Geothrix sp. 21YS21S-2: one gene and its partner. The protein of the gene in region 1 interacts with the protein of each later gene in a pairwise test. Links are inferred from orthologs where the notes say so. Each region holds a gene or a part of one and is shown in the gene's direction. Other genes may lie near its edges. The genes, in order: RAH40_RS19375 and recA.

Region 1 (14,199 bases):
AGCCACCTGCGGCACGTGCCATCCCGCGGGTTTCCTGGCCAAGCTGAGCACACGGCTGCCCCACAGGGCCTCGCGCATGGCCATCAATCCCGAGGATCTCAAATAGGGCCGCCCTTGCGCAGGGCCGGAGATCGATATCTGGGGCGTCTCGAACAATACCTGCGGCACCAACAGCTACCGCTTTGCGCTTTTCCGGCAGGCCGGGCGGCGAACCCGGCCTGCCCGTTCCGGAGCCATCCTACCGGGACATGACCTTGAGGCTGTACTTCGCGTCGGCGCCCTTCACCAGCACCAGGCAGTGGGTGGGGTTGAGCTGCAGGGTCTCCAGCTCGCCCTTGAAGCGCAGCTCGCCGGCGGGAGCGCCCTTGTCCAGGTCCAGGGCCTGCAGGACGGTCTCGCCCCTGGCCTTGTCCCAGGAGCCCACCACGGCCTGGCCCTCGAGGACGCCGGGGTCCATGAAGCGGCCCCAGGGGCCCTTGAAGAAGCCCATGCCGAAGTCGCCCGCGGCCTTGAAGCTGCCGGCGACCTTGCCCGTGGCGGCGTCCACCACGAAGACCTGGTTGTCCTTGTTGATGTGCACGGCCCTGCCCGCCAGGAGCACGGGGTTGGCCGAGCTCTTCTCCTTGAGCTCCCAGGCCTTCTCGCCCGTGGCAAGCTTGACGCAGGACAGCCGGCTCCCGCCCATCATGCCCCACTCCAGGGCCACCAGCAGCCCGTTCTCCTCCCGCACGACGCTGGGGCCGCCGATGTCGAACTTCCAGCGCACGGCGCCGTTCCCCGCGTCAAGGGCGTAGAGGGTGCCGCCGAAGCTGGAGCCCTTGCTGCCGTAGTGGCCGGACGACACCAGCACCGAGCCGTCCACGACCTTGAAGCTCCACTGGTTGTCGTTGCGGGTGGAGGCCTTCCAGAGCTGTTCGCCGGTGGCCAGGTCCACCTTGTAGCAGGCCGCCTTGCCCCCGAAGTAGACCTTGTCCCCGGCCACCACCGGCAGGTTTTCCACCCCGTCCTCGGCCGCGACCGTCCACAGCGTCTTGCCCGTGGCCAGGTCCAGGGCGTACAGGGATCCGGTGGTGCCCTTGAACAGGGAGCCGCCGAAGGTGCCCACCAGGACGCGGTCCCCGGCGAGGACGGGGCCCTTGAAGGCGCTCTGGAGGATCGACAGGTTGCCCTTGTGGAATTCGGCGCCGCCTTCCTTGCCCAGCTGCGCCTCCCAGCGCTGCGCGCCGGTGGCCGGGTCCAGGCACAGGATCCGGAAGTCCTGGGTGACCAGGAACAGGGCCCCGGGGACTTCGCGCAGGAAGGCGCCCTTTTGGGTCACGGACCAGGCCTTCCGGGCGGTGTCCAGGTCCATGCGGATGATGTCGTCGCCGTCCCGAAGGTACAGGGCCGAGGCGCCGAGGAGGAAGGACGGGTTCCAGTCCAGGCCCTCCAGGGACCAGCGGGAGGCCAGGGGCGCCGCCGCGGAACGGGGCGCGTCCGGGAGGCGCACGCTTCCCATGACCAGCTTCCAGGAGGTTTCCGCGCCGGGCGCTGGGGCGGGGGGACGGGTGTCCGCACCCGGAGCGAGGAGAAGGGAGGCCGCGAGAAGCGCAGGCAGGGGGAGAGCCATGGGGAATCCTTCGTAATGTGGGGGTTTGGGTGATCTTATCAAACCAGGATCAGTTAAGTCCAAACATATGTGTTCCATCCTGGGCGGTGTGCCCGGTGGGGAGGCTTGCGGGGGTGCCCGTAACGGCCTATCGTTGAATCCATGGGATCCCCAGCAATTCCTCCCCTCCAGCCGGACGCCCGCCGGGTCTTCGATTCCCTGCGTTGGATCTTCCGGGAACTGCGCATGGCCCACGACCCGAAGGGCAGGACGAGCGGGCTGAGCCCGGCCCAGGTCTTCGTGCTGCACGTTCTCAAGGACCAGGGATCCCTGGGCATCGGCGCCCTGGCCCAGGCCACGGCCACCGATCCCAGTTCGGTGTCGGTGGTGGTGCGCAAGCTGCACCAGAAGGGGCTGGTGGGCAAGGCCCCGGGCACCGGGGACCGCCGGCGCAGGGAGGTGGAGCTCACGGCTGCCGGCGCCAAGGCCGCCCTGGCCACCCCGAGCCCGGTGCAGCAGGGCCTCCTGGAGCGCATGGGGCGGCTGGAGGCCGTGGACCTGCGGGCCCTGGCGGACCTCCTGGAGAAGGTGGCGCCGCCGGCGGAGGACGGCCATCCGGCGCCCATGTTCTTCCAGGACGGGGCCTCCGGAGGGCGCCGGTGACCGACGGGATTCCCGTCGCGCCCGGCATGGAGGACGCGCGGGTTCCCCGGGTCACGGCCGTCATCGACGCGCGGGTGGCCCTGATGAGCGCGGCCGCGGCGGTCCTGGGGCTGGCCGCGGGCATCCTCGCCGAGGGGCTGGTGCGGCTCATCGGACTGGTGACGAACCTGGCCTTCTACCACCGGGTCTCCATGGACTTCGTCTCGCCGGCGGGGAACCGCCTGGGCTGGGCCCTCCTGCCGGTGCCCGTGGCCGGGGGGCTCCTCGTGGGACTCCTGGCGCGCTACGGCTCCAAGGCCATCCGGGGCCACGGCATCCCCGAGGCCATGGAGCAGGTCCTGGTGAACGGCAGCCGCATCCCGGCGCGCCTGACCTTCTTGAAGCCGCTGTCGGCGGCCATCGCCATCGGGACGGGGGGCCCCTTCGGGGCGGAGGGGCCCATCATCGCCACGGGCGGGGCGCTGGGGTCCCTGGTGGGCCAGCGCCTCCCCATGACGGCCCTGGAGCGCAAGACCCTGCTGGCCGCGGGGGCGGCGGCGGGCATGGCGGCGACCTTCGGGGCCCCGGTGGCGGCGGTGCTGCTGGCGGTGGAGCTGCTGCTGTTCGAGCTTCGGCCCCGGTCGGTGATCCCGGTGGCGCTGGCGGCGGTGGCGGCCACGGGGGTGCGCTTCGCCCTCCACGGCATCCGGCCCATCTTCCCCATGGCCCCCCTGGCCCCGCCCAGCGGGCTGCAGCTCTGCGTCTACATCGCCGTGGGCGCCCTGGCTGGGCTGGCCTCGGTGGGGGCGACCCGGGCGCTGCACTGGATCGAGGACGGCTTCGAGAGGCTGCCGGTGCACTGGATGTGGTGGCCGGCCCTGGGGGGCCTGGCGGTGGGGATCGTCGGCGTGCTGGCGCCCCGGACGCTGGGGGTGGGCTACGACAACATCGAGGCGATCCTGGGGGGGACGCTGGCCACGAAGGCGCTCCTGCTGCTGTGCCTGGCGAAGTTCGTCTCCTGGGCCGTGGCCCTGGGCAGCGGGACCTCGGGCGGCACCCTGGCGCCCCTGTTCACCATCGGCGGGGCCCTGGGGGCCCTGCTGGGGGTCCTGGCGGCGGCGGTCCTGCCCGGGGCCGGCGTGGACCCCCGCATGTGCGCGCTGGTGGGCATGGCGGCCATCTTCGCGGGAGCGGCGCGGTGCCTGCTCACGTCGGCCGTGTTCGCCTTCGAGATCACGCAGCAGCCCATGGGCCTGATGCCGCTCCTGGGCGGGTGCGCGGCGGCCTACCTGATCTCGGCCCTGGTGATGCGCCACGGCATCATGACGGGGAAGCTGGCGCGGCGGGGCGTCAGGGTCCCCGCCGACTACCACGCGGACCACCTGGACCAGCTGCTGGTGAGGGACCACGCCACCCGGGAGGTGGCGGCCTTCGGCGCCGACGAGACGGTGGGCGCGGCCCGGCGGTGGCTCGGGCAGGGCGGCCCCGGCGCCTCCCACCAGGGCTTCCCGCTCCTGGACGCCGAGGGCCGTCCCGTGGGCCTGGTCATGGGGCGCGACCTCCTGGACCCGGCCCTGGACCCCGGCCTGGCCCTGGGCGGACTGATCACGCGTCCCGTGGCCGTGGCGCTGGAGGGGAGCTCCCTCCGGGAGGCCGCGGACCACATGGTGCGGGAGGGGGTGGGGCGCCTGCCGGTGGTGGGCTCCGACGGCCGCCTCGCGGGCATCCTCACCCGCAGCGACCTCCTGGACGCCCACGCCCTGAGGCTCGGCGACGGATGACCTTCCGCCGGGGGCCGGGCATACTCGTCCCATGCGAAAAGCCGTCGCCTCCGACATCCCCGAGATCGTGCGGATCACCAACCTCGCCTACGCCGTGGAGGCCTTCTGCATCCGGGGCGAGCGCACAAGCCCGGAGGAGGTGGCGGACCTCCTGGAGGCGGGAATGTTCCTGGTGGAGCCTGGCGGTTCCGGCTTGAAGGGATCCGTCTTCCTGCGGAGGGAGGGATCCCGCTGGTATCTGGGCCTGCTGTCCGTGGCCCCGGACTGCCAGGGGCGTGGCCTGGGGCGCAGGCTGGTGGACGCCGCCGAAGAGGCCTGCCGGGCCGAGGAGGGGAAGTTCATGGATCTCACGGTGGTGAGCGAGCGGAAGGAGCTTTTCGCGTTCTACGAAGGACTGGGGTTCCATGCCAACGATGTGCTGCCGTTCCGGGAGCCGGGCAAGCTCATTCTGCCTTGCCATCTGGTCAGGTACACCAAAGCGCTGGTCCCGGCCGCGGAGCTGTGACCGGACCCTCCGGAAAATCCCGCCGGGGTGGATGTCACCCCGGACCCGGCAGCTCCCTCATGTACAGCGCCGCGTCTTCACCGTCCCGGTAGTAGGCCTTCCGCGACCCCCGCGCCACCCAGCCCTCCCGCTCGTAGAGGGCTCGGGCCGCGGCATTGGACACGCGGACTTCCAGGTGCAGGGTGATGATCCCCATCCTCGCCAACTCGGCCTCGCAGTGGCGCAGGAGGGCCCCGCCCTCGCCTCCGCGGCGCCGGGCGGGGTCCACCGCGATGCGCAGGAGTTCGGCCTCCTGGGCGGCCTCCACGACCCGCCACCGCGCGAAGGCCAGCCGCGGGGCGGACCACAGGTGCTCGGTGTCGTCCAGGGGGCCCCAGGGCTCCCCGAAGGCGAGCCGGTCCAGGTCCTCGATCCAGTCGGGCGCCTGGGAACCGGGGCCCAGGTGGGTGATCACCGGGCGTGGCCCCGGCGCAGGGCCTCGGAGAGGTGGGCGGAGGCCTGGGGGAAGTTCACCTCCGCGTCGGTCTCGCGCAGGTAGAAGGGCACCAGGGGCGACTCCGCGGGGGTCCGGGGAAGGTCGCGGCACAGGGCGGAGAGGCCCGCAAGGGTGGCGGCCTCCTCGTCCTGGAGGGCCAGGGGGGGGTGGGGAAGGTGGGCCCGGACCCGTTCCAGGAAGCCGGAAGGGGTCCACCAGGGTGCGCCCTGGACGAGCCCGGCGAGGCCGGCGAGGGGCACCTTCTGGGCGGGGGTCACGGCGTCGGTGTCCCAGAGCTGGGCGAAGGCCTCCTGGCGCTGGCCGTCCAGGAGGATCCACGCGGCGCCCCGGACGCCGCCTTCCCGCAGGGCGCGGCCCCGCAGCTCGAAGGCGGAAAAGCCCCAGGTGGGCAGCCCCGTGAGGGCCAGGCCCTCGGCGGTGGCCACGCCGATGCGCAGCGACGTGAAGCCGCCCGGGCCCACGCAGGCCACGACCCCGGAGAGGTCCGCAGGGGCCGCCCCGGCCTCCCCGAGAAGCTCCTGCAGGGTGGGCAGCAGCGTGCCGCTGTGGCTGCGGCCGATGCCCACGTCCAGGCCCCGGGTCCAGGTCCGGTCCCCCCGCACGAGGGCGAGGTGGAGGCGTTCGGTGGTGGTGTCGATTCCCAGGATCAAGGCCGGACTCCCCTGGAAACGAAAAGACCCCCGTCACGGGGGGCCGATTCGCAGGATGGCGGAAAGCTAGACGTTCTTGATGACGCGGCCGGCCTGGATGCAGGAGGTGCACACGCGCAGCCGCTTGGGGGCGCCGGCCACCAGGGCGCGAACGTTCTGGATGTTGGGGTTCCAGCGCCGCTTCGTGATGTTGTGGGCATGGGAAACATTGTTCCCGAACTGGGGCTTCTTACCGCAAATTTCGCACTGACGGGACATGGGAACCTCGTGAACACAGAACGGCCAAGACCAGAGAACATCCAGTCTAGCAAAAGGGACCCCGAAGGCAAGCTCAAATATCCGGACCTTGCGCGCCCGCGGCTCCGCACCCAACGTGGGACCACCTTCGGGAGGACGCCGTGGACGCAGCCGCCTGGGCCCTCGCCTTCACCCTCCTGCCCTGGCCGGAGAGCCGCAAGGCCGCGGCCTGGGCGCGGGCGCAGGCCGGAGAGGAACGCCCGGAGGAACGGGACGAGGCCGGGGCCCTGGCGGCGTCCATCCCCGTGCTGCGTGCGGAGGCGGCCGCCCGGGAGGCGCGCCTGGTGCTGCCGGGGGACCCGGAGGCGGACCGGCTCGAGGCCCCCCTGCCCTATCCGCTGGCCCTGTGGGTGCGGGGCACCCTGCCGCCGCCCGGGCCGGCCGTGGCCCTGGTGGGCAGCCGCCAGGGCAGCTGGGCCGGGCGGGAACGCACCCGCCGCTGGGCCCGGGAGCTGACCACGGCGGGGGTGGCCGTGATCTCCGGCCTGGCCCGGGGCATCGACGGCGCCGCCCACCAGGGGGCCCTGGAGGCGGGGCCCACCTGGGGGATCATGGGCTCCGGGCTGGACCATCCCTATCCGCCGGAACACCAGAGGCTCATGGACCGCATCGCCGCCACCGGGGGCGGCATCGTCACGCCCTTCCCCCCCCAGGCCCGGCCGCTGAAGTGGCACTTCCCCCGGCGGAACGTTCTCTTGGCCGCCTGGACCCTGGGGGTGGTTGTGATGGAAGCCCGGTACGCCTCCGGATCCCTGGTCACCGCCAAGCTGGCCCTGGACCACGGAAAGGAGCTGTGGGCCTGCCCGGGGAGCCCCGAGGATCCCCTCCACGAGGGGCCCAACCGGCTCATCCGGGAAGGGGCCGCCCGGGCCTGCCTGGGCTCCGCGGATCTAATAGAAGATTTATCATTTTTGTCGCAGGGCTTGACAAATCACCCATGAAGGGTTCCAAATCGGCAACTTGGAGATTGCCTTGACCAAGCTCGTGATCGTGGAAAGCCCTTCCAAAGCGAAAACCATCACCAAATACCTCGGAAAGGGGTACACGGTGAAGGCCAGCGTCGGCCATATCCGGGACCTGCCCAAGAAGCTGGGGGTCGATATCGAGAACGGCTTCCAGGAGGAATACGAGATCCCCGCCAGCAAGGCCAAGGTGGTGGCCGAACTCAAGGCCGCCGCCAAGGGCGCCACCGAACTGTACCTCGCGACCGACCCTGACCGCGAGGGGGAGGCCATCTCCTGGCACCTCCTGGAATCCATCAAGCCCCCCAAGGGCATGCCGGTGCACCGGGTGCTCTTCAACGAGATCACGCCTTCGGGAATCCAGAAGGCCATGGCGGCCCCCACCGTCATCAATAAGAAGCTTGTCGACGCCCAGCGGGCCCGGCGCGTGCTGGACCGGCTCGTGGGCTACAAGGTCTCCCAGGTGCTCTGGGACAAGGTGCGCCGGGGCCTCAGCGCCGGCCGCGTGCAGAGCGTGGCGGTGCGTCTCATCGTGGACCGCGAGCGGGAGATCGAGGCCTTCAACCCGGTCGAGTACTGGGTCCTCAAGGGCCGTTTCGCCGCCAAGACTCCGCCCGCCTTCTGGATGAAGCTGACCCGCCTGTCGGGTTCACCCGTCCAGATGGGCAACAAGGAGACCAGGACCCGCATCTCCAACGAGAAGCAGGCCCACGCCCTGCGGGACATGATCGTCGCCGCCGCCTGGAAGGTGACGTCCCTGGAGACCAAGGAGAAGAAGCGCAACCCCGCGGCCCCCTTCAACACGGCCAAGCTGCAGCAGGAAGCCGCCCAGAAGCTCCGCATGAGCGTCACCCGCACCATGCAGAACGCCCAGCGCCTCTACGAGGGCGTGGACTTCGGCGAGGGCCCGGTGGGCCTGATCACCTACATGAGGACCGACTCCCCGCGCCTGGCCCCCGAGGCCGTCACGGCCATCCGGGAGCTCGTCGCGGACCGCTACGGCAAGGACTACGTGCCGGCCAAGGCCCGGATCTACAAGGGGAAGGCCGCCGCCCAGGACGCCCACGAGGCCATCCGCCCCACCGACATCACCCGCACCCCCGAAAGCATGAAGAACCGCCTGGAGCCCGACCAGTTCAGGCTCTACGCCCTCATCTGGCGCCGCACCGTGGCCAGCCAGATGGAATCGGCGGTCTTCGACGAGACGGTGGTGGAAGCCGAGACGAAGCTCCCCAGCGGGGAGGCCGCGGCCTTCGAGGCCAAGGGCGAGATCGAGCGCTTCCCTGGTTGGCTGGTGGTCTACCGGGCCGCCCAGGAGGAGCAGAAGGCCGAGGAGATCAACGAAGCGACCGTCGCCGAGGAAGGCGAGGAGGAGGCCGTGGGCCTGCCGGTCCTGAAGGTGGGCATGCCGCTCAAGCTCGAGCACCTGGACACCGACCAGCAGTTCACCAAGCCCCCGGCGCGGTTCTCGGAAGCCACCCTGGTCAAGGAGCTGGAAGAGGACGGCATCGGCCGGCCCTCCACCTACGCCAGCATCATCGCCACCATCCAGGACCGCGACTACGTCAAGAAGCACGAGGGCCGCTTCAAGCCCACGGAACTGGGCTGCGTGGTGACCGACCTCCTGGTGCAGGGCTTCCGGGAGCTCATGGAGCCCACCTACACCTCCGGGCTGGAAGGCCAGCTGGACCGGGTCGAGGAAGGGGACCTGACCTTCCTGAAGGCAATGAAGGATTTCTACGGCCCCTTCGAGAAGCTGCTGGCGCGGGCCGGCAAGGACATGCTGAACCTCAAGGCGGGCATCCCCGCCGGGGTGGAATGCAAGAAGTGCAAGGCGCCGATGCTCAAGCGCATCGGCAAGAACGGCCTCTTCCTGGGCTGCTCCCGCTACCCCGAGTGCGACCACACCGAGGAGCTGGAGAAGATGGAGGAGCCCGAGGACGCGCCGGAATGCCCGCTGTGCGGCTCGACCCCCATGAACCTGCGCAAGGGCCAGTTCGGCCCCTTCTGGGCCTGCACGAACTACCCCGCCTGCAAGGGCATCCGCAAGGCCGACCCCAAGGGGATCCCGGTCCCCCCCGACCAGCCCCTGGACGAGAAGTGCCCCACCTGCGGCAAGAACTTCGTCAAGCGCCACGGCCGCTACGGCGAGTTCGTCTGCTGCGTGGACTACCCCACCTGCAAGACCGTCAAGAAGGAGATCCTGGGCGTCCCCTGCCCCAAGTGCGGCGGGGACCTGAGCCCCCGGAAGACCCGCTTCGGCAAGATCTTCTACGGGTGCACCCGGTATCCCAAGTGCGACTTCACGGCCTGGGACAAGCCCGTGCCGCGGGCCTGCCCGTCGTGCAAGAACCCCTACATGACCGAGAAGACCCGGAAGCCCCGGGGCAAGGACCCCATCACCGTCATGCTCTGCCCGGCCTGCGCCTATGAGGAGCCCCTCGGCTAGAAATCAGGTAAGCTGGTGGACGTCTCGAGGGAAGCCGCATGGAATTCGTGGAATGGACTGAAAAATACACCGTCGGCAATCCCCTCGTCGACGCGTACCACCATATCTTCTTCCAGATGGTGACGGAGTTCCGCAAGGCCATGGCCGAGGAGCAGCCGCCCCCCATGGACGACCGCATCGAGTTCCTGGTGGACTACACGCTGATGCACTTCGACTCCGAGGAGCGCTGGATGGCCAAGGTGGGCTACCCGGACCTGGAGGCCCACAAGGAGGTCCACCAGAACTTCCGGGAGCGCATGAAGGAGCTGCAGCGCCGCTACAAGCACGAGCCCGGCTCGGTGACGGCCGAGGAGGTGCTCTACCTCGTCCAGGACTGGTTCGGCCACCACATCCTGGGAACGGACATGGAGTTCAAGGGTTACGGCAACCCGGGTTGAATTCCGCAAAGCCCCCCTTGCCGCCTGCCCCCCGAGGACGGATATTGTGACTCGTTCTCACCGCGTCCCCAAGGACGCGGTGAGCCGTTCAAGGGAGGGTAACCGGGCGCAGTCCGCGCCGGGCCGCGGGGCTGCGCCCATTCTCATGCCCGGCATCAGCAATGGGAGCTTCCGATGTTCAGACGAGCAGGGATCCTCGTGGCCTTCGGCTTGGCCACCACCGCCTCCGCGGGCGGCTTCGGGCCGCTGATGGAAACGGCCCGGGGCACCTGGCCTGAAAAGACGCGCATCTCGGTCGTGGCGAACTACCGGCGCAGCGCGGCCGAGATCCAGTCCCTGGCGGAGGCCGCCGGCGAAGGCTGCACCATCGTGGTGCTGGACGTCCGCGACGGGCGGGCCGACTACGGGCGGGTGCTCTACCAGGAGACCCGGAAGATCATGCCGGACTACCTGGTCCTCCTTCGGGACGACCCCTGCTACCCCGAGGGCGTCCTGGACTCCACGGTGCTCGTGAGGCAGATGGTCAAGGCGGGCATCCCCTGCCTGGGCACGACCCCCGCGGCCATCCGCCAGGGGGCCACCTTCGCCGTGGGCCCCGAGACGGGGAACCAGGTCCTGGTGAACCCCGAGGCCAGGGGCACCATCAACGTCACGCTGCCCGGCGGGAAGGTCTCCTCCCTGGGCAGGGCGCGGATCGTGCTGATGGCCATGAAGTAAGTGCCCTTGGGCACATCCGGCGCGAGGGATCCCCAGTAGAATTCCAGGTGCATTCCACTTGGGGTCCCCCATGAAGATCATCGGCATCGCCGCCATCCTCGCCGCGTCCTGCGGCCTGCCCTCCCTCCGCGCCGCGGCTCCCGCCGTGGCCCAGGCCTCCCTGGAGGCCGAGCTCACGGCCCGCTACGGGCCCTCGCAGGCCGGGCGCGTCAAGCGCGGCCTCGCCCAGGCCGCGCGCCTCTGGCGGGCCGAGGACGGGGACCCGGCGGCCTTCGCCGACTTCGCCCGCGCGCAGTTCGCCGGGGACGCCAAGGCCCTGGACGCGCTCTTCGGGCGCCTGGAGATGGTCGTCGAGAGCCTGGAAGGCCACATGCTGGAGATCGGGCGCGACTTCAAGTGGCACGCCGAGCTGGACCTGGGGCCCATGCTGCCGGTGGACGACATCCTGGCGGGCTACGACCCCGGGGCCCACTTCCAGGCCGACGCCTTCGCCAACAAGCTGGCCTTCGTCGCGCTCCTCAACTTCCCCATGACCACCCTGGACGAGCGGCTCAGGGAAGGCGCCTCCTGGAGCAACCGCCAGTGGGCCGAGGCCAGGCTCGTGGACCGGTTCTCCGCGCGGATCCCTTCGGAGGTGAACCTGGCCGTGGCCGAGGCCTCCGGGGCCGCCGAGCGCTACATCGCGGGCTACAACATCTGGATGCACCACGTGGTGGACGCCAAGGGCCAGCGGGCCTTCCCCGCCGGCAAGCGCCTCCTCTCCCACTGGAACCTGCGCGACGAGATCAAGAGCCAGTACGCCCAGGGTGCCGAGGGCCTCCAGCGCCAGCGGCAGATCCAGAAGGTCATGGAGCGCATCGTCACCCAGACCATCCCCGCCGTGGTGGTGGACAACCCCAACGTCGACTGGGACCCCTTCGCCAACACCGTCAAGCCCGCGGCCGTGAAGGACTCCGACCGCCCCGCCCCGGCCCTGAAGGTCACCAGCGACCCCGAGCCCGACACCCGCTACGCGGTCCTCCTCCAGACCTTCCAGGCCGCGCGCAAGGCCGACCCCTACTGCCCGGCCGCGCCCACCCACATCGCCCGCAGCTACGAGGAGGGCCGCCAGCTCCCCGAGGCCCGCGCCATCGCGATGCTCAAGGAGGTGTGCACCTCGCCCATGGTAGCCAGGGTGGCCCGCCTCATCGAGCAGCGCCTGGGCCGCAAGCTGGAGCCCTTCGACGTCTGGTACAACGGTTTCCGTCCGAGCATGGACGAGGCCAAGCTGGACGCCATCACCCGCAAGCGCTTCCCCACCGCCGAGGCCTACAAGAAGGAGATGCCCGCCCTCCTCCGGGGCCTGGGCTTCACGCCCGAAAAGGCCGACTACCTCGCCGGCAACATCGAGGTGGATCCCGCCCGGGGCTCCGGGCACGCCATGGGCGCCGCGCGCCGCGCCGACCACCCCCACCTGCGCACCCGCGTGGGCAAGGACGGCATGGACTACAAGGGCTTCAACATCGCCATCCACGAGAACGGCCACAACGTCGAGCAGACCTTCTCCCTGAACGGCGTCGAGCACCCGCTCATGGCCGGCGTCCCCGCCACCAGCTTCACCGAGGCCCTGGCCTTCGTGTTCCAGGCCCGCGACCTGGAGCTGCTGGGCCAGCCTGCCCCCACCGCCGGGGCCAAGGCCCTGGCTGTGCTCAACGATTTCTGGGGCACCTTCGAGATCGCGGGCGTGGGCATGGTGGACACCGCCGTGTGGCACTGGATGTACGACCACCCCCAGGCCACCCCCGCCCAGCTTCGCGAAGCCACGCTGGCCATCAGCCGCGACGTGTGGAACACGTACTACGCCCCCGTCTTCGGCCAGAAGGACTGCGTGCTCCTGGGCGTCTACAGCCACATGGTCAGCAGCTTCCTGTACCTGCCCGACTACCCCATCGGCCACATGATCGCCTTCCAGATCCAGCGCCAGGTGGACAAGACCGGCGACCTGGGCGCCGAGTTCGAGCGCATGGCCCGCCAGGGCCGGCTCACGCCCGACCTGTGGATGGTCCGCGCCACCGGCAGCCCGGTGGGCCCCGGAGCCCTCCTGGAGGCCACCGCGAAGGCCCTGGAAAACTTGAAATAGGCAAACCCGGGCACCAGGGCACAGGAATCCGGCATTTTCGGGTATGGTTGATCCACGTTCTCCGGATTCCCATTCCTCGATTCCTTCCAACCCGGCCGGCCCCATGTCCCTCTCCCCCAACCGACGCCGCGCGGTCCTGGCTGCCCTGGCCGCAGCCGCGGCCCTGGGGACCCTGGCCTACCTGAAGATCTCCCGCGACCTGGCCCGGGCCCTGTCCCAGCCGGGGCGGGGCGAGGCGCCCCTCCAGCTCCTGCCGGTGAAGGCGGAGGGCCTCGCCGCGGAGCGCTGGGGCGGAGGCGAGGTGGAGGGCGTGGCGGCCTCGGAGACGTCGCTCGCCACCGCCGGGGCCTCCGGCATCCGTGACGAGGACGGGGACGCCTCCGGGGCCCTCCCCACGCTGCGGGCGGCCTGCGTGGCCCTGTGGCGGGGACGGACCGTGGCGGCCCTGGAGGCGGGGGGGCTCTACCTCCGGGAGGGCGGCGCCTGGCAGGAGCTGGCCGCGGGGTTCGGGACCCTGCACGTGCGGGCCCTGGCGGAGACGCCCGGCGGCGAGCTGCTCATCGGGGCCCGGGAGGGGCTCTTCCGGGCCGCCTGGGGGGCCCGGACCCTGCAGAAGCTGGACGGCCATTCCGTGCGCGCCGTGGCCCTGGGCCCGGGCGGCCTGCTCCTGGCCGGGGGCGAGGAGGGCCTGCGCCGCATCGAGGCGGCCCGCGCCACCCTTCTGCCCACGCCGGATCCCTGGATCGAGTGGGTGGGCTGCCCGGGGCCCGACGTGGCCGTGGTGACCCCCCTGGGCCTGGCGCGGGGGCCCCTGGGCGGGAACCTCGCGGCGGTGCCCGGCGGCGAGGACGCGACCTCGGCCGCGGTGGAGGGTGCCGAGGTGCTGGCCGCGGGCGGGGGGCGCCTGCTGCGCTTCGGCCCCGGGGGCCGGGCCCGGGAGGACTTCCTGCCCGCCCCACCCCGCAAGGTCATGGCCGCGAGCGGCCTCGCGTTCGCGGACACGGACGCGGGGCTCTACCGCCGCGGCAAGGAGGGATGGGTGCTTGCCCGCCCCCGGCCCGCGGCCCTGCCGCCGGGATCCGTCCACGTGGGCGCCCTGGCGTGGCTCGGTCAGCGGCTGGTGGCGGGGATCTTCAACGGGGGGCTGGCGGTGGCCGAACCCCGCGGAGCGGCCCTGGCGTGGTCCGCCGTGCCCGGTTCGGGCACCTGGGGCGTCAACGCCCTCCTGCCGGTGGGCGGCGCCCTCCAGGTGGCGAGCCTGCGCGGCTCGGCCCGCTTCGACGGAAGGACCCTCAAGGGCGCCGGCGAAGGCGGCGCCGCCTTCTCCCTGGCGGCCACCCGCGACGGCGTGGCGGTGGGCTGCGGGCAGGGCGTGCTCATGCCCGGCTCCCGGATGCTGTCGGCCTTCCACGGGCTCCCAGGCAACCAGGCCCTGGCCCTGGCCTCGGGCGAGGCCCTCTTCGTGGGCACGCCCTCGGGCCTGGGCGCGGTGGCCGGCAACCGCGTCCTCTGGCGGGTGACCGCCGGCGAGGGCCGGCTGCCCCACCCCTGGATCA
Region 2 (14,096 bases), 1.2 Mb from region 1 along the record:
CGGTGCGCGTCTCCGTGGCCTTGACGCCGGGGGCGGGCTGGACGATCACGGTCTGGGCCGCCAGCGGGGCGATGAGGATGAAGGCTGCGACAGGGGCAAGGCGAAGCATGGTTCCCTCCGTTCGGTGAGGATACGGAGGGAACCGGGCCGGGTTTAACCCACGGGGCGGATGACCGTCAGCCAGGGGATGCCCAGGCCGAGGGTGACCGCGATGAAGAGCAGGCCGAAGAACAGTCCCAGGCCCCAGAAGGCCTTGGTGGAGATGTAGCCGCTGGCGTAGTACACGGGGCCGGGGCCCGTGGCGTAGGGGGTGATCACGCCCATGATGCCCAGGGAGAAGCAGAGCAGGAGCGCGAAGGCCTTGGCGTGCATGCCGGGGATGGCCAGGCCGGAGGCCAGGACCACGGGCAGCACCGCGGCGGTGTGGGCCGTGAGGCTGGCGAAGAGGTAGTGCACGAAGAAGAAGAAGGCCACCAGGGCGCCCATCACCAGGATCGGGGAGAAGCCCGCCAGGTGCGCGGCGACGGCCTTGGCCACCCAGGTGACGAAGCCCACCTTGTTCAGGCCGTCGGCCATGGTCACGAGGGTCGCGAACCACACCAGGACGTTCCAGGCGGCCTTGTTGGCCAGGATGTCGTCCCAGGAAACGATCGCCAGCACGATCATGGCCGAGATGACGAAGAACACGACCGCGGTGGCGTCGATGAAATTGGAGCCCAGCAGCGGCAGGCGGATGTCCTTGTTGGAGCCGACGATCCACAGGAAGACCGCGAGGACCACCAGGAAGGCCATGGCGCCCTCGGAGAACTTGAACGCGCCCATCTTCTTGAGCTCACCGGCGGCCCACGCCGGGGTCTCCTCGGACACCTTCACTTCGGGGGGGTAGATGAAATAGGTGAGCACGGGAACCAGGATCAGGAGCAGGACGCCCATGGGGAGGAAGCCCATGAACCAGTTCATCCAGGTGACGTCGATCTTGCCCACGGAACGCAGAATGGAAAGGGCGGCCACGTTGGGCGCCAGGGACGTGAGGAACAGGGAACTGGTCACGCAGGTGGAGGCGAAAGCGGTCCACATGATGTAGGAGCCGATCTTGCGGGCCGTGGGGCCGGGCTCGGAGCCGTACAGGGCGGGGATGTTGCTGATGACGGGGAAGATGGTTCCGCCGCTGCGGGCGGTGTTGGAGGGGGTTCCGGGTGCGAGCGCCAGGTCCGCCAGCATGATGGCGTAGCCCAGGCCCAGGGTCCGGCGCCCGAGGAGCTTGACCAGGAGGAGCGCGATGCGTCGTCCCAGGCCGCTCTTGGCATACCCGATGGAGAAGATGAAGGCGCCGAAGATGAGCCAGACCGTCTTGTCGGAGAAGCCCGCCAGGGCCCACGCCACCGAGCCCGCGGGGGTCGGCGAGACGTAGCACATGATGGCGGCGAAGGAGACGCCGATGAACCCGACGGCCGCGGGCGGCAGGGGCTCGAGGATCAGGCCCAGGATCGTCGCGGCGAAGACGGCGAAGAAGTGCCACGCGGCCGGAGTCAGGCCCGCCGGTACGGGCAGAAGTCGCAGCACGAGCCAGAGAATGATCGGGCCGAGGGCCTTCACAAATTTCGAGTTCATATGTCCTCCTGGTGATGGGACCAGGATACTCCCTGCCAAGTTGTCCTAGGCGAACAACTTGAGCGTTTCGTCCAGCTTGCGGAGAACGGACAGGATCCTGAAGGGCTCGACCGGCAGGAAATCCACGGCGCCCGCGGCCAGTGCTCGGTTCCGCTTGAGATCCTCGTCCTCGTCGGTCCCGGCGAGGATGATGGGGAGGGTGCATTTTTCCTGTTCGACCACCTGCCTGGAAAGTTCCAGGGGACTGGCAAGCCGGAGATGGTTGTGGATGAGAATCAGCTTCACCCGGCCCCAGTCGGCCTCGTCCCCGCCGAAGGGCTTGAGGAAGGGGCGCACCGGCCCCGTGATGTAGTCGAGGCTGATCACGCCGAACTTGCGGCCCAGGGCCTCGGCCATGTGCCGGGCGAACTCCTCCCGCTCGGTGAGGATGAGGATCGTGGGCTGGCGGTCCACCCATAGCCGCGCCTGGGGGAGGTTGCTGCCCTTGGCCGGGGCCCGGCCCGACTCGAAGCTCTCCCGGTCCCGCTGGGCCTGGATCCGCTGCTGGGTGTCCAGCCAGGTGCGGTACTGGCCCAGGAGGGTCTTGTCCACGCGCTCGGTGAACTTCATGCCCACGAAGTTCGCCCCGAAGTAGGCGACCCGGGCGGAGGCGGTGAGCAGGAGGCCGTCCTCCAGGGCCAGGTCCAGGGTGGACTCCTCGCCCATCCTCAGGACGTCCTCGATCTTCTGGGAGGAGTCCTTAAGCGCGAGTTCGAAGCCGTCGTTGCCGAAGCCGCGGATCTCGCCGTCGAGGACCGCGTTCTTGCTGTTGCTGAAGGTGACCAGGGGGGCCACGTCCGGGGCGAAGTGGGCCAGCCGGTTGTCGTCGGCCCGGCGCAGGGTCCGGGGCAGGGTGAAGGCGGCGCAGGGGACGCCCTCGAGCTCGGATGGGCCGACGAACGCGAGCACGGTCTCGTACCGGAACCCGCGGTCGTCGAAGGTCATGGAGACGCTCTCCTCGGGCGCCAGGGCCCATTCCTCGAGTTCCTTGGGGCCCAGCCGGATGCCGATGCGGCCGGGTTCCTGGAAAAGGATCTGGAACAGTCCCCGCTTGTCGCGGCAGCCCAGGGAGACCTTCATGCTGGCCACGCAGAGGCGCTGCAGCATCATGCGGATGGCGTAGGCGTTGTCGATGGTGCGGTCGGAATTGGTCATGGGTCAGGCCGGAGGAAGCCATCGGTGGAGCGCGCTCTTGAGGTCCACGATGGTGATGGGCTTGGGGATGTAGTCGTCCATGCCGGCTTCCAGGCACCGTTCGCGGTCCCCCTGCATGGCGTTCGCGGTCATGGCGAGGATGGGGGTGCGCCGCTCCCCCCCCTCCCTTGCCCGGATGGCTCGGGTGGCCTGGAAGCCGTCCATCTCCGGCATCTGGCAGTCCATGAAGACCAGGTCGTACTCCCGGGCCAGGACCATCTCCACGGCCTCCAGCCCATTGTTGGCCAGGTCCGCCGAATAGCCCAACTTGCGGAGGATGGCCATGGCCACCTTCTGGTTCACGGCGTTGTCCTCGGTCACCAGGAGGCGGGCCTGGGATTGGATCCCCTCCCGGGGCGCGGCCTCGGCGACCGCCGGCAGGGGCACGGCGTCCTTGCTGCGCTCCAGGAGGGCCTTGAGGTGGGACTTGCGCATGGGCAGGGGCAGGAATTCGGTGATGGGCAGCGAGGTGGGCTTGCGGGCCTCGTCCTGCTCGTAGAGCGAATGGGCCATGATGAGCCGGAGCCCGCCCAGGCCCGGGGCCGCATGCACCGCCTGCAGGAACTCCATCATGCCGGCCTGGATCCCGCCCTGGGACCCGAAGACCAGGAGCGTCTTGTCGTCCAGGGCCGCGCAGCGCTCCCGCAGGACGGCCAGGCCGTCAAGGCTGGGCTCCACCACGGTGGCCTCGTAGCCCCACGCCTTCAGCTGGGCGTCCAGGACGCCTGCCGTGGCGGGAGGGAGCCCGGCCAGGAAGAACCGGAAGGGGGCGTCGGGCAGGCCCGTCTCCTGGGGGGCGTCCTGGGGCTGGAACCGCGCGGTGAACCAGAATACGCTTCCCTCGCCCGGGACGCTGTCGACGCCGATGGCGCCCTCCATGAGCTCGGCGATGCGCTTGCAGATGGCCAGCCCCAGCCCGGTGCCGCCGTACTTGCGCGTGGTGCTGGAATCTCCCTGGTAGAAGGACTGGAAAAGCTTGCCCGCGACCTCGGGCGACATGCCGATGCCGGTGTCCCGGACCTCGAACCGCAGGAGCACGGAGGACGCGGTGCGCTCGGCGACGAGGACGTGGATGGTGACCGAGCCGTCCGCGGTGAACTTGAGCGCGTTGTCGGTGAGGTTGGAGAGCACCTGCCGGAGCCGCGTGGGGTCGCCCAGGAGCTTGGTGGGCGCCGCCCCCTGGATCCACGTGGCCAGCTCGACGCCCTTGCCGTGGGCCTTGAAGCCCAGGATGGCAAGGAGGTCGTCCAGCAGGCCCTGGAGATCGAAGCCGATGCGCTCGAGCTCCATCTTCCCGGCCTCGATCTTGGAGAAGTCGAGGATGTCGTTGATCAGGCGCAGGAGGGTCGCGGCACTGGTGCGGATGGTGGTCGCGTAGTCCATCTGCTCGACGGAGAGCGCGGTGTTGAGGATGAGTTCCGTCATCCCGATGATGCCGTTCATCGGCGTCCGGATCTCGTGGCTCATGTTGGCCAGGAATTCCGACTTGAGCCCGGCCAGCTGCACCGCCTCGTCACGGGCCTGGCTCAGCTCCCAGTTCTTCATCTCCATGTCCAGCGCGGCCTGGGCCAGCTGGGCCTCGGAGCGCTTGCGGCCCGTGATGTCGTGGAAGAGCCAGAAGTGGCCGAAGAGATCCTCTCCCGCGTCGATGGGCACGAAGTCCATGGAAAGCACCCGGCCGTCCGCGAGGGGGACCTCGAGGCCGCTGGTCACCTTGCGTTCGGCCAGGAGGGAGGACTGCAGCTCCAGGAAGTCCTCAGGGTAGAGGAAGGCCCCCAGGGCCAGATCCATGAGTTCGGTGGCCTCGCTGCCGGCAAGGAGGTGCGGCGGGACCGGGATGTCGAACATCCGGCAGAAGGGCTCGTTGATGAGCGCGATGCCCCGGTGCTCGGTCTCCACGAGGATGGCTCCCTGCATGTTCTCGATGAGGGCGCGCAGGCGGGACGTGAGCGTGTTGAGGGCGGCCTGGGCCAGCTTGCGCTCCGTGATGTCGTTCATGGTGCCGGAGACGCCGATGACGACGCCTTCGGCGTCGGTGGTGATGCGGGTGTACATCTCCACCCAGAAGTAGGCGCCCTCCCGCTTGCGGAACTGGAACTCGCCCCGCACCGTGTCCTCGCCGGTCTCCAGGGCGTAGGTGAGCATGTTCAGGTACCGGCCCTTGTCCAGGGGGTGCATGTTGCCCAGGAACGGCTGCCCGAGGCTCTCGTCCACGGAGAAGCCCGTGATGGCGCGCCAGGCCGGGTTGAGGAAGGACCAGTTGCCGTCCCGGTCGATCTGGAAGAGCACCTCCCGGAGGTGGTCCACAAGGGACCGGTACCGCGCCAGTTCGGCGGCGGCGGGACCCGCCGTGAGCCCCACGTTCACCGATTCCAGGAACGCCGTCCACGCCGGGCCCTCCGGGAGCGGGGCGCCCGAGGCTACCAGATTCGCCATGTGCTGGGCGAGCAGGGGGTGCATTTCCATGGCGGGGATCGATTCCGGCGGGTGGAAGGGAATCCATCCATACTATCGGTTGGGCCGCTGAAAACCAGGACGGGCGTGCCGGCCCGGAAAAAAATTCTTGTTTTTTTCGCTTTTCGCCCCCATTCTTGGGTAGCCGGTCCCGGACCGTCCCCCTTCGTGAATCCCCCCCTTCCGTTCCCCGGAGCTTCCATGGCCACTGCCAATGATCAGGACGACCGCCTCAAGGTCTTGAACCGCACCCTCGCGGACATCGAGCGGGCCTTCGGCAAGGGCTCGATCATGAAGCTCGGCGAGCAGCTCAACATCGACGGGATCGACGTGATCTCCACCGGGTCCATCTCCCTGGATTCCGCGCTGGGCGTGGGCGGCGTGCCCAAGGGGCGCGTGGTGGAGGTGTACGGCCCTGAAGCCAGCGGCAAGACGACCCTGGCCCTGCACATGGTGGCGCAGGCCCAGAAGAAGGGCGGCCTGGCCGCCTACATCGACGCCGAGCACGCCCTGGACCCGGACTACGCCCGCAAGCTCGGCGTGGACATCGACAACCTGTTCATCAGCCAGCCCGACAGCGGCGAGCAGGCCCTGGAGATCTGCGATCAGCTGGTGCGCAGCGGCGCCCTGGACATCATCGTCATCGACTCGGTGGCGGCCCTGGTGCCCAAGGCCGAGATCGACGGGGAGATGGGCGAGATGCAGGTGGGCCTCCAGGCCCGGCTCATGAGCCAGGCCCTGCGGAAGATGACCGCCTCCATCAGCCGCACCAACACCTGCGTCGTCTTCATCAACCAGATCCGCATGAAGATCGGTGTGATGTTCGGCAACCCCGAGACCACCAGCGGCGGCAACGCCCTGAAGTTCTACGCCTCGGTCCGGCTGGACGTGCGCAGCATCCAGAGCATCAAGGGCAACACCGGGGATCCCCTGGTGGCGGCCAAGGACGAGGATTCCTCGGTGGTGGGCAAGAAGACCAAGGTCAAGGTCGTGAAGAACAAGGTCGCCCCGCCCCTGAAGATCGCGACGTTCGACATCATGTATGGCGAAGGCATCAGCCGCATGTCCGAACTGGTGGAACTGGGGACCCAGCTGGAGATCATCCAGAAGAGCGGCTCCTGGTACAGCTACAAGGACTCGCGCCTGGGCCAGGGCGCCGACAACGTCAAGAAGCTGCTCGCGGACAACCCCGAGCTGGCCGATGAAATCGAGGCTCTGATCCGGGCGAAGATCGGATTGAGGCCCAGCTAGCAGCCAGCCGGGATTCCGGCGGGCGGGTTCCTATCCGGTGCGGGGGGCATCGGGTGGGGAACCTCCGCCTGTCGGAATCTGGTTGGCTGCCTTTGGGGGAGGCGGCACCTTCAGGGATTCAGGTCCTGCTCCATTTCCGGCGCCAGGTCCCTGATGCGGGCCAGGGCCCTCTCGGCCTCCTCAGGCTGCCTCGCGCGGATGGCGACCCTGTAGAGCTCGCCCCACCACTCCGCGCGGAACGGCTCGTAACGGAGGGCCAGACGGTAGTGGGCCATGGCCGCGGGCAGCCGGCCCAGGCTCAGCTCGCAGTAGCCCAGCCGCGCCCAGGCGATGGCCTGGTCACCCACCAGCTGGAGGCCGTGCTCGAGCGCCTGCGCGGCCTCTTCATAGGCGCGGGTGTTGACCAGGCTGGACCCCAGGTTGAGCCAGGCGAGGCCGTAGCCGGGGTCGGCCTCCACGGCCCTGCGGAAGGCGGCATGGGCTTCCGGAAAGCGGTTGAGGGTGTCCAGTTCGGCGCCGAGGTTGTTCCAGGCCCTGGCGTGGCCGGGGGCCAGGGTCACGGCGCGGCGGTAGGCGGCCAGGGCGGACTCGCGCAGGGCCGCGTCCTCCGGTTCCCGGCGCAGGCTCTGGTCCAGGGCCGTGCCCCGGCCGAACCACGCATCGGGGCTGTCCGGGGATTCCCGCACCCACCACCGGGTGAGGTTGCTCCAGTTGGCCTCATTGCCCGGGTCCTGCTGCATCAAGTCCCCGAAATCCACCAGCAGCCGGTCCACCACCACCAGGGGGCAGGCCAGGCCCGGCGCCCCGGAGCGGTCCTGGATGAGGGCGAGCACCCAGTCCACGGGCACCGCGAAGTCGACGCCTGCGTCCCGGAACAGGGAGAAGGTGGTGATCCCGGCGAGCCGGCCATCCTCCGTGAACAATCCGCCCCCACTGGAACCGGGTCGGTTGTGGGTGTCGGTCTGGATGAGGCGGTCACCGCGGAAGGTCCAGAGGGCGGTGATCCGGCCCGGTTCCGTGCGAACGCCCAGGCCGCCAGGATAGCCCAACGCCTGGACGGAAAGGCCGGTGCGCAGGGCGCCCGGGGCGATGGGAACCGCTGGGGGGAGCGGCAGGCCCGGAAGGCTGAGGAGGACGAGGTCCCGGTCGGCTGCGAGGCACAAAGCCTCCGCCTGCCAGGAATGCTCGCCTTTCAGGACCCGGATCCGGTAGGCGTTCTTCACGACGTGGGCGTTGGTGGCCACGAAGCCCTGGTCGAGGACGACCCCGCTGCCCTGCTGGAACTGGCCGGGGGCCGTCTCGGCCTGGACGAGGACGACGCTCTTGGCCGCCTGGTCCAGGGCCGGACTTCCCGTCTGGGCGCCCAGGCGGATGGCCAGGACGAGGAATGCCAGCGCCGTGCGGAGCATCAGTCGTCGTTCTGGACGCCCAGACTGAGGCCCCGGAGGTGGGCGGGCACGGGACTGGACGCCTGGGCCGAAAGGGCGCCGGGGTTGGCCTGGCTCGCCAGGGCGGCCGTGCTCTGCCGGGGGGCGGGGGCCGGATTGGCGCCCTTGATGAGGGAGGCCATCTGCTCCCCGGTGGCGAAACACTCCAGGCGCTCGAGCTCAAGGGCCGTGGGGAAGCCTTCGTACCGCAGGCGGCGCGGTCCCCAGATGTCCACGGCGGTGCCATGGAGGGAACTGATGCGCGGCAGGGTCTGCCGGAAGTAGATGCCAAGGGGCTTTCCGTTGGCTGCGATGAAGGCGATGAGATCGGTCTCGGGCAGCAGGGCGGGGGCGCCCTCCTGCCAGGTGGCCAGGCTCACGGAGCGGCCCTGCTGGGTGCGCAGGAGGCCCATGGGCGCGGGCACGCCCAGGCTGGCCGGTAGGTGGGGCTCCTGGGCGCGGTAGGCCTCCGCGAGGTCGCCCTGGCGGAGCTCCCGCTGGGGCTGGGCGATGGGGTGGGGGTCCTGCAGGTTGGCGGGGAGGAGGTGGTGCTCGACCTGCTGGTAGATGGTGCCGGCGATGCGGCGGCCGGGACCTGCCAGGCCGGCCGCGATGCCTTCCAGCAGCTTGGGCAGGATCACCTGGGGGGCCAGGAGGAGGCAGTCCTCGTTGGGCACGGCCACGAACGTGTTCTGCCCCGTGAAGAGGCCCGCCCACAGCTCGGGCAGGAGGATACGGGCGGCTGCCTGGCCGTCGTCGAACTCACCCTTGTAGATGCCGGAGGGGAGGCGCTTGAACGGCTTGCCCTTGGATTTCTCGCGAAGCTGGTCCATGGCGCGCTCGGTCACATCCTCGGCGCTCATGCCCCAAATGACGAGCCAGGGGGCGGGCATGACCTGACCGCACACCCGGATGCGCAAGGCCAGACCTTCGATGTGCGGTCGGTAGTAGAAGCCATCCCGTTCCGCCATCCAGAGGGGCACGATCTCCGGTTGAAGGTCGTACTGGGCGTCCAGCCAATCCGGCGGAAGCGGCCACCCGCCGGCGAGGTTGGCCGCCAGGGCGTCTGCCCAGTGGCTGCGTTCCTCGCCTTTCAGGTGCAGGAACTCGCCCTTGAAGGGCTCAAGGCCGGGCGTATCCGCAGGAATGCCACGTGAGGCAAGCACTTCGTCGAGAGAGGGAAGGGGCGTGCGATCAGGGGAGGAGAAGAACCGTGAAAAAAATGCCATGTGTTTCCCGGGGTTGAAGTTCCATTTTGACCAAGTTGGCATGCCGCTTTGCCGTAATCTGGATCCATGAAGGCCTTGGACTCCCTGGACCGGCCGATGAGGGCCCTGCGTATATCGGTGACAGACCGGTGCAACTTCCGGTGCCCGTATTGCATGCCAAGGGACAAGTTCGGCTCGGACTTCCAGTTCCTGGAACGGAGGGAAATCCTCACCTTTGAGGAAATTATACGCCTGGCGCGGCTCTTTGTCTCTGCGGGGGTCGAGAAGGTCCGGCTCACGGGGGGGGAGCCCCTGCTCCGGCAGGACCTGCCGCTCCTGGTCGAAGGGCTGACCGCGATCGAGGGTCTCCGGGAAGTCACTCTTACGACAAATGGTTCATTGCTTTCGGCCCAGTCCGAGCCGCTGCGCAAGGCGGGCCTCCACCGCATCACGATGAGCCTGGATACGCTGGATGCGGACAAGTTCCACAGGCTGTCCGACGCGACCGTGCCTCTGGGGCAGGTGCTGGAGGGTCTCCGCAGCGCACGCGACGCGGGCTTCGGGAACATCAAGCTCAACTGCGTGCTCAAGCGGGGCGTGAACGAGGAGGACATCCTGCCCCTGGCGGACTTCGCGCGGGAGCAGGGGCACAATTTGAGGTTTATCGAATTTATGGATGTCGGAACCGGGAACGGCTGGCAAATGGACAGCGTAGTCCCCTCCGCCGAGGTCGCCGCCCTCATCGGCGCGCGCTGGCCCATGGAGCGGGTGCACGCCCTGGACGCCGGTTGCGTGGCCCGGCACTACCGGTATCTGGACGGGAAGGGCTGGCTGGGCCTCGTCTCCTCCGTGACGGAGCCGTTCTGCGCGGGCTGCGACCGGGCCCGGCTCTCTGCCGAGGGGTCGCTCTACACCTGCCTCTTCGCGTCCAAGGGCCTGGATCTGAAGACGGCCCTGCGGGCCGGCGCGGACGACTCGCAGCTGCTGGGCCTGATCCTGGAGCGGTGGCGGGTGCGGGACGACCGCTATTCCGAGCTGAGGACCCAGGGCACCGTTCCGCGGACCCGGGTGGAAATGTTCCATATCGGCGGGTGAAAAATTTTTTCCGCCTGATAGTCTAGGTGCATGATCACCCCCAAGAACTCCCTGGTAGCGAGGATCCACGGTGCGAGGGGGCTGTCTTCGAGCCAACGCCGGATCGCGGACTGCGTGCTGGGGCGCATGGGCGAGGCGGCCTTCTGGGGTGTGGAGGAGATGGCCGAACGCAGCCAGTCGAGCGTGGCCACGGTGGTTCGCTTCGCCCAGAAGCTGGGCTACTCCGGCTTCATGGAACTGCGCCAGGCCCTGGTCGCCCAAGCCAAGAAGCGCTCCTATGGGGGGGAGCGGCTCCTCCAGGCGCCGGAGGAGGCCGCGGCCACCCTCCTGGAGGTGGCGCGGCGGGACGTGCAGAATATCGAGCAGATGGTCCACGGCGTGAACGAGCAGCTGCTGCAGGACGTGGTGCGCAGCCTGCGGGAGGCCCGCCACCGGGTCGTGATCGGCCGCGGCGTGTCCCAGCTCATGGCCAGCCAGCTGGCCTACCTCCTCACCCAGGCGGGCCTGCCCACCGTGGAGGGCAGCCCGGCCGACTTCGCGGCCCAGGCCTCCAACCTGGGACCCGAGGACCTCCTGGTGGCCTTCAGTTTCCACCCCTACTCCACCGAGACCCTGGACGCGGCCGGCTATGCCCGCAAGCGGGGCCTGCGGATCCTGGCCTTCACCGACAAGCTGGGGTCACCGGTCACCCGGCTGGCGGACAACACCATCCCGGTCGCGGGGGAGAACCTGCTCTATTCGCACAGCATGGCTGCCTTCTCGGTGCTCGCCCACGGCATCGCCACGGCCCTGGCGGCCAGCGACCGGGACCAGGCCATCAAGCGCGTGCGCGAGGCGGACCGGGTGGCCCGCCCCCAGTTCGTCAAAGACGAGTGAGCGCCTCCTGCAGGCAGGCCTCCCACACCTCGTCCGAAGCCTCTTCCAGGTAGAACTCCACGGCATTGCCTGCCGGGCGGGCCTCCGCGTGGGCCGACCAGTCGTCGAACAGGGCATCCAGGCCGCTGCGGTCGAGGGCCTTGTCGCGGTCCCGGTGGGACTTCCGGATCCGGTCCGGGTCCGGGCCCTTCAGGGAAAGCCCGTGGCGGGGCGAGGCGTGGAAGGTGAAGACGGAGGACCAGGTGGCGCCGATGAGCTGGTTGAAGTGGAGGAAGGCGCCGTGATTGGAATTGGTGGTGGTCAGGCTCCGCCGGGGCCCGGTCCACAGCGCCGTCCAGCGCAGGAGGATGGCTTCGGCGCGCTTGCGTTCGGAGGGGTGCTTGAGGGCACCCTGGGCCTTGCTGAAAAAGAAATTGATGTCTTCCAAGATCTACGCTCCCCTGCGGCACCGATGCTGTCGTAAATTATGCTGGAAAGAATCCACCCTGGAAGGGGAATCGACCCGAGGCGGGCATTCCCCACCCATTTCTGCCGGAGGGCGTAGGACCTTGAGGGAATTTGGGCATGCTCGCTCCTGAGCCGCTGCTGGGCATTCGGCCCTGGGGGATCGCGTCCGCCGGGCTCCTAGCGGGGGCGGCGCTCTGCGCGGCGGGCTGGGCCATGCTCCTCCGGGCGCGCCGCCACGAGCGGGAAAACGCCCGCCAGGCACGGGTCGCCGAGGAGGAGCTCGAGGCCTACGTGGACCTGCTGCCCATCGGCGTGCTCACCATCGACACCCGGGGCGTCCTGGTGCTCTGCAACCTCACGGCGCCGAACCTGCTGGGGATCAGCAGGGAGGCTCTCCAGGCCGTGGCCTGGCGCAACCCGGAGTTCGCCATCATCGACGCGAGCGGGGACGGCCTGGAAGCGGAGGAACTCCCCTGGAACAAGGCCCTGGCCGACGGGCGCCGGGTGCCGGGCGAGGTGGTGGGCATCGAGCGGGCGGATACCGGCGACTGGGCCTGGCTCTCCGTGACGGCCCAGCCGCGCTGCAACGCCGACGGGGTCCTGGTGGAGGTGATCTGCACCCTGGAGGACGTGACCCAGCAGAAGACCACCGAGGTCGAACTGACCCTGCAGCACCTGCGGGACAGCCTCACCAGCCTGCCCAACCGGGCCCTGTTCATGGAGCGGCTGTCCCGGGCCATCATCCGCTCGGACCGCAGGAAGTTCTTCTCGGCGGTTCTCTTCCTGGACCTGGACCGCTTCAAGGTGGTCAACGACAGCCTGAGCCACGAGGCCGGCGACAAGCTCCTCATCCAGGTGGCCAGCCGGCTCCGCGGCTGCCTCAGGCCCGAAGACACCGTGGCCCGCCTGGGCGGCGACGAGTTCGTGGTGTTGTTCGAGGACATCACCAGCATCAACGACGGCCTCACGGTGGCCGACCGCATCAGCCACGGCCTGAACGCCCCGTTCAACATCTTCGGCCAGGAGGTGTTCACCACCTGCAGCATGGGCATCGCCATCAGCTCCAGCTCCGAGACGCTCCCCGCCGAGCTGCTCCGGGACGCTGAAGTGGCCATGTACCGCGCCAAGGCCAAGGGCGAGGGCTCCATCGAGATCTTCGACCCCAGCATGAACGCGAAGGCCCTGGCCCGCTTCCAGATGGAGGGCGAGCTGCGGCGCGCCCTGGAACGCGGCGAGTTCATCCTCCACTACCAGCCGGTGGTGGGGCTGGGCACCGGCCGGATCGAGGGCTTCGAGGCCCTGGTGCGGTGGATCCATCCGGAACGGGGCCTGGTCCCGCCGCTGGAATTCATATCGCTGGCCGAGGAGACCGGGCTCATCGTCCCCCTGGGCAAATGGGTGCTGGAGGAGGCCTGCCGCCAGGCCGGGGCGTGGAGCCGGGCCTTCCCGGCGGATCCGCCCCGCCTCATGAACGTCAATATCTCCGCCCGCCAGTTCCAGCACAAGGACCTCATCCCGACGGTGCTGGAGGCCCTCCGGGCCGCGGACATGGCGCCCGGAACCCTCAAGCTGGAAATCACCGAAAGCATCATGATGCGGGATCCCCTGGCGTCCCTGGAGGCGATGAAGACCTTCAAGAGCCTGGACATCCACCTGGTCATCGACGATTTCGGCACGGGGTACTCGTCCCTCAGCTATCTGAAACGGTTTCCGGTGGACACCCTGAAGGTGGACAAGTCCTTCGTGGACGGGCTGGGCAAGGACCCCGAAAGCACGGCGATCGTGGCCGCCATCATCTCCCTGGCCCGGTCCCTGGGCATGCGGGTGACGGCGGAAGGCATCGAGACGGTTGAGCAAATGATGCATTTGCAGCAATTGTCATGCGACCAGGGCCAGGGCTACCACTTCTCGAGGCCCCTGGCCCAGGACAAGGCAGAGGAACTGCTGGCGCGGGACCCCCGCTGGTGACGCATCTTTTTTGGAATGAACCTTCCCTTGGTATCTGTCACCTGATATTAATGTTGCACTCCCCGTGCTCTACAGGTCTAAGCTATCTTCATTCCTTCCAAAGACTGAGGCGTTCATGATCAAAATCGACATCGCCGGAACCTTGATGCAGACACTTCCCGTGTCGAAAGCCACCGCGCTGCAGGTGGTGGACCTCCTCACCGACCGGATGAAGAAGGCCCTCCTCGACGGACACCGGATCGAGATCCGCGGCTTCGGCGTGTTCGAGCCCCGGCCGCGCAAGCGCGGGATGGGCCGCAACATCAAGACCGGCGCCAGCGTCGACATCCCCAAGGGCAGGAGCATCCGCTTCAAGCCGGGCAAGGATCTGCGCGACATCGAAGTGGGCTGAGGCGCACCGGGATGGCCGGCGGGTCGAGGGCCGGGCGGAGCCCCATCCCTATTCCTTCGGATACACCCTCACGCTCTTCCACTGCTTGAGCAGCACCTTGCCGGGGGGGAACCCGCGGGGCTTGGAAACGTCCGC

Evidence for each region.
Region 2: the proteins of RAH40_RS19375 (region 1) and recA interact in binary tests that used the Bacillus subtilis proteins (3 or more experiments, as listed by UniProt). The link is inferred for Geothrix sp. 21YS21S-2 from one-to-one orthologs.

Annotation. Positions count from the first base shown.
Region 1 is NZ_CP132910.1:4,386,117-4,400,315, reverse strand. Bases 5,016-7,980 are described here. They hold RAH40_RS19375 (DNA-processing protein DprA), read left to right. Parts: upstream 5,016-6,060; coding sequence 6,061-6,900; downstream 6,901-7,980. Other genes in these bases: topA (type I DNA topoisomerase), read left to right, coding at 6,932-7,980; rpmB (50S ribosomal protein L28), read right to left, coding at 5,729-5,920; tsaB (tRNA (adenosine(37)-N6)-threonylcarbamoyltransferase complex dimerization subunit type 1 TsaB), read right to left, coding at 5,016-5,662. In the rest of the region: RAH40_RS19415 (hypothetical protein), read left to right, coding at 1-106; RAH40_RS19410 (PQQ-binding-like beta-propeller repeat protein), read right to left, coding at 239-1,609; RAH40_RS19405 (MarR family winged helix-turn-helix transcriptional regulator), read left to right, coding at 1,751-2,251; RAH40_RS19400 (chloride channel protein), read left to right, coding at 2,248-4,011; RAH40_RS19395 (N-acetyltransferase), read left to right, coding at 4,043-4,516; RAH40_RS19390 (GNAT family N-acetyltransferase), read right to left, coding at 4,551-4,970; more of tsaB, read right to left, coding at 4,967-5,015; more of topA, read left to right, coding at 7,981-9,370; RAH40_RS19365 (bacteriohemerythrin), read left to right, coding at 9,409-9,807; RAH40_RS19360 (hypothetical protein), read left to right, coding at 9,982-10,524; RAH40_RS19355 (hypothetical protein), read left to right, coding at 10,595-12,643; RAH40_RS19350 (hypothetical protein), read left to right, coding at 12,747-14,199. UniProt on the Bacillus subtilis protein: Protein that helps load RecA onto ssDNA during transformation. Binds cooperatively to circular ssDNA, is able to bridge different segments of DNA. Favors the loading of RecA onto SsbA- or SsbB-coated ssDNA and formation of RecA-DNA filaments.
Region 2 is NZ_CP132910.1:3,230,322-3,244,417, reverse strand. The notes cover bases 4,663-7,524. They hold recA (recombinase RecA), read left to right. Parts: upstream 4,663-5,499; coding sequence 5,500-6,549; downstream 6,550-7,524. Other genes in these bases: RAH40_RS14215 (trypsin-like peptidase domain-containing protein), read right to left, coding at 6,660-7,524; RAH40_RS14225 (ATP-binding protein), read right to left, coding at 4,663-5,310. Also shown: RAH40_RS14240 (DUF4097 family beta strand repeat-containing protein), read right to left, coding at 1-109; RAH40_RS14235 (DASS family sodium-coupled anion symporter), read right to left, coding at 154-1,611; RAH40_RS14230 (hypothetical protein), read right to left, coding at 1,657-2,805; more of RAH40_RS14225, read right to left, coding at 2,809-4,662; more of RAH40_RS14215, read right to left, coding at 7,525-7,958; RAH40_RS14210 (hypothetical protein), read right to left, coding at 7,958-9,142; GTP 3',8-cyclase MoaA, read left to right, coding at 9,272-10,279; RAH40_RS14200 (MurR/RpiR family transcriptional regulator), read left to right, coding at 10,310-11,155; RAH40_RS14195 (hypothetical protein), read right to left, coding at 11,142-11,582; RAH40_RS14190 (bifunctional diguanylate cyclase/phosphodiesterase), read left to right, coding at 11,720-13,570; RAH40_RS14185 (HU family DNA-binding protein), read left to right, coding at 13,686-13,961; RAH40_RS14180 (NFACT RNA binding domain-containing protein), read right to left, coding at 14,010-14,096. UniProt on the Bacillus subtilis protein: Multifunctional protein involved in homologous recombination, DNA repair and competence.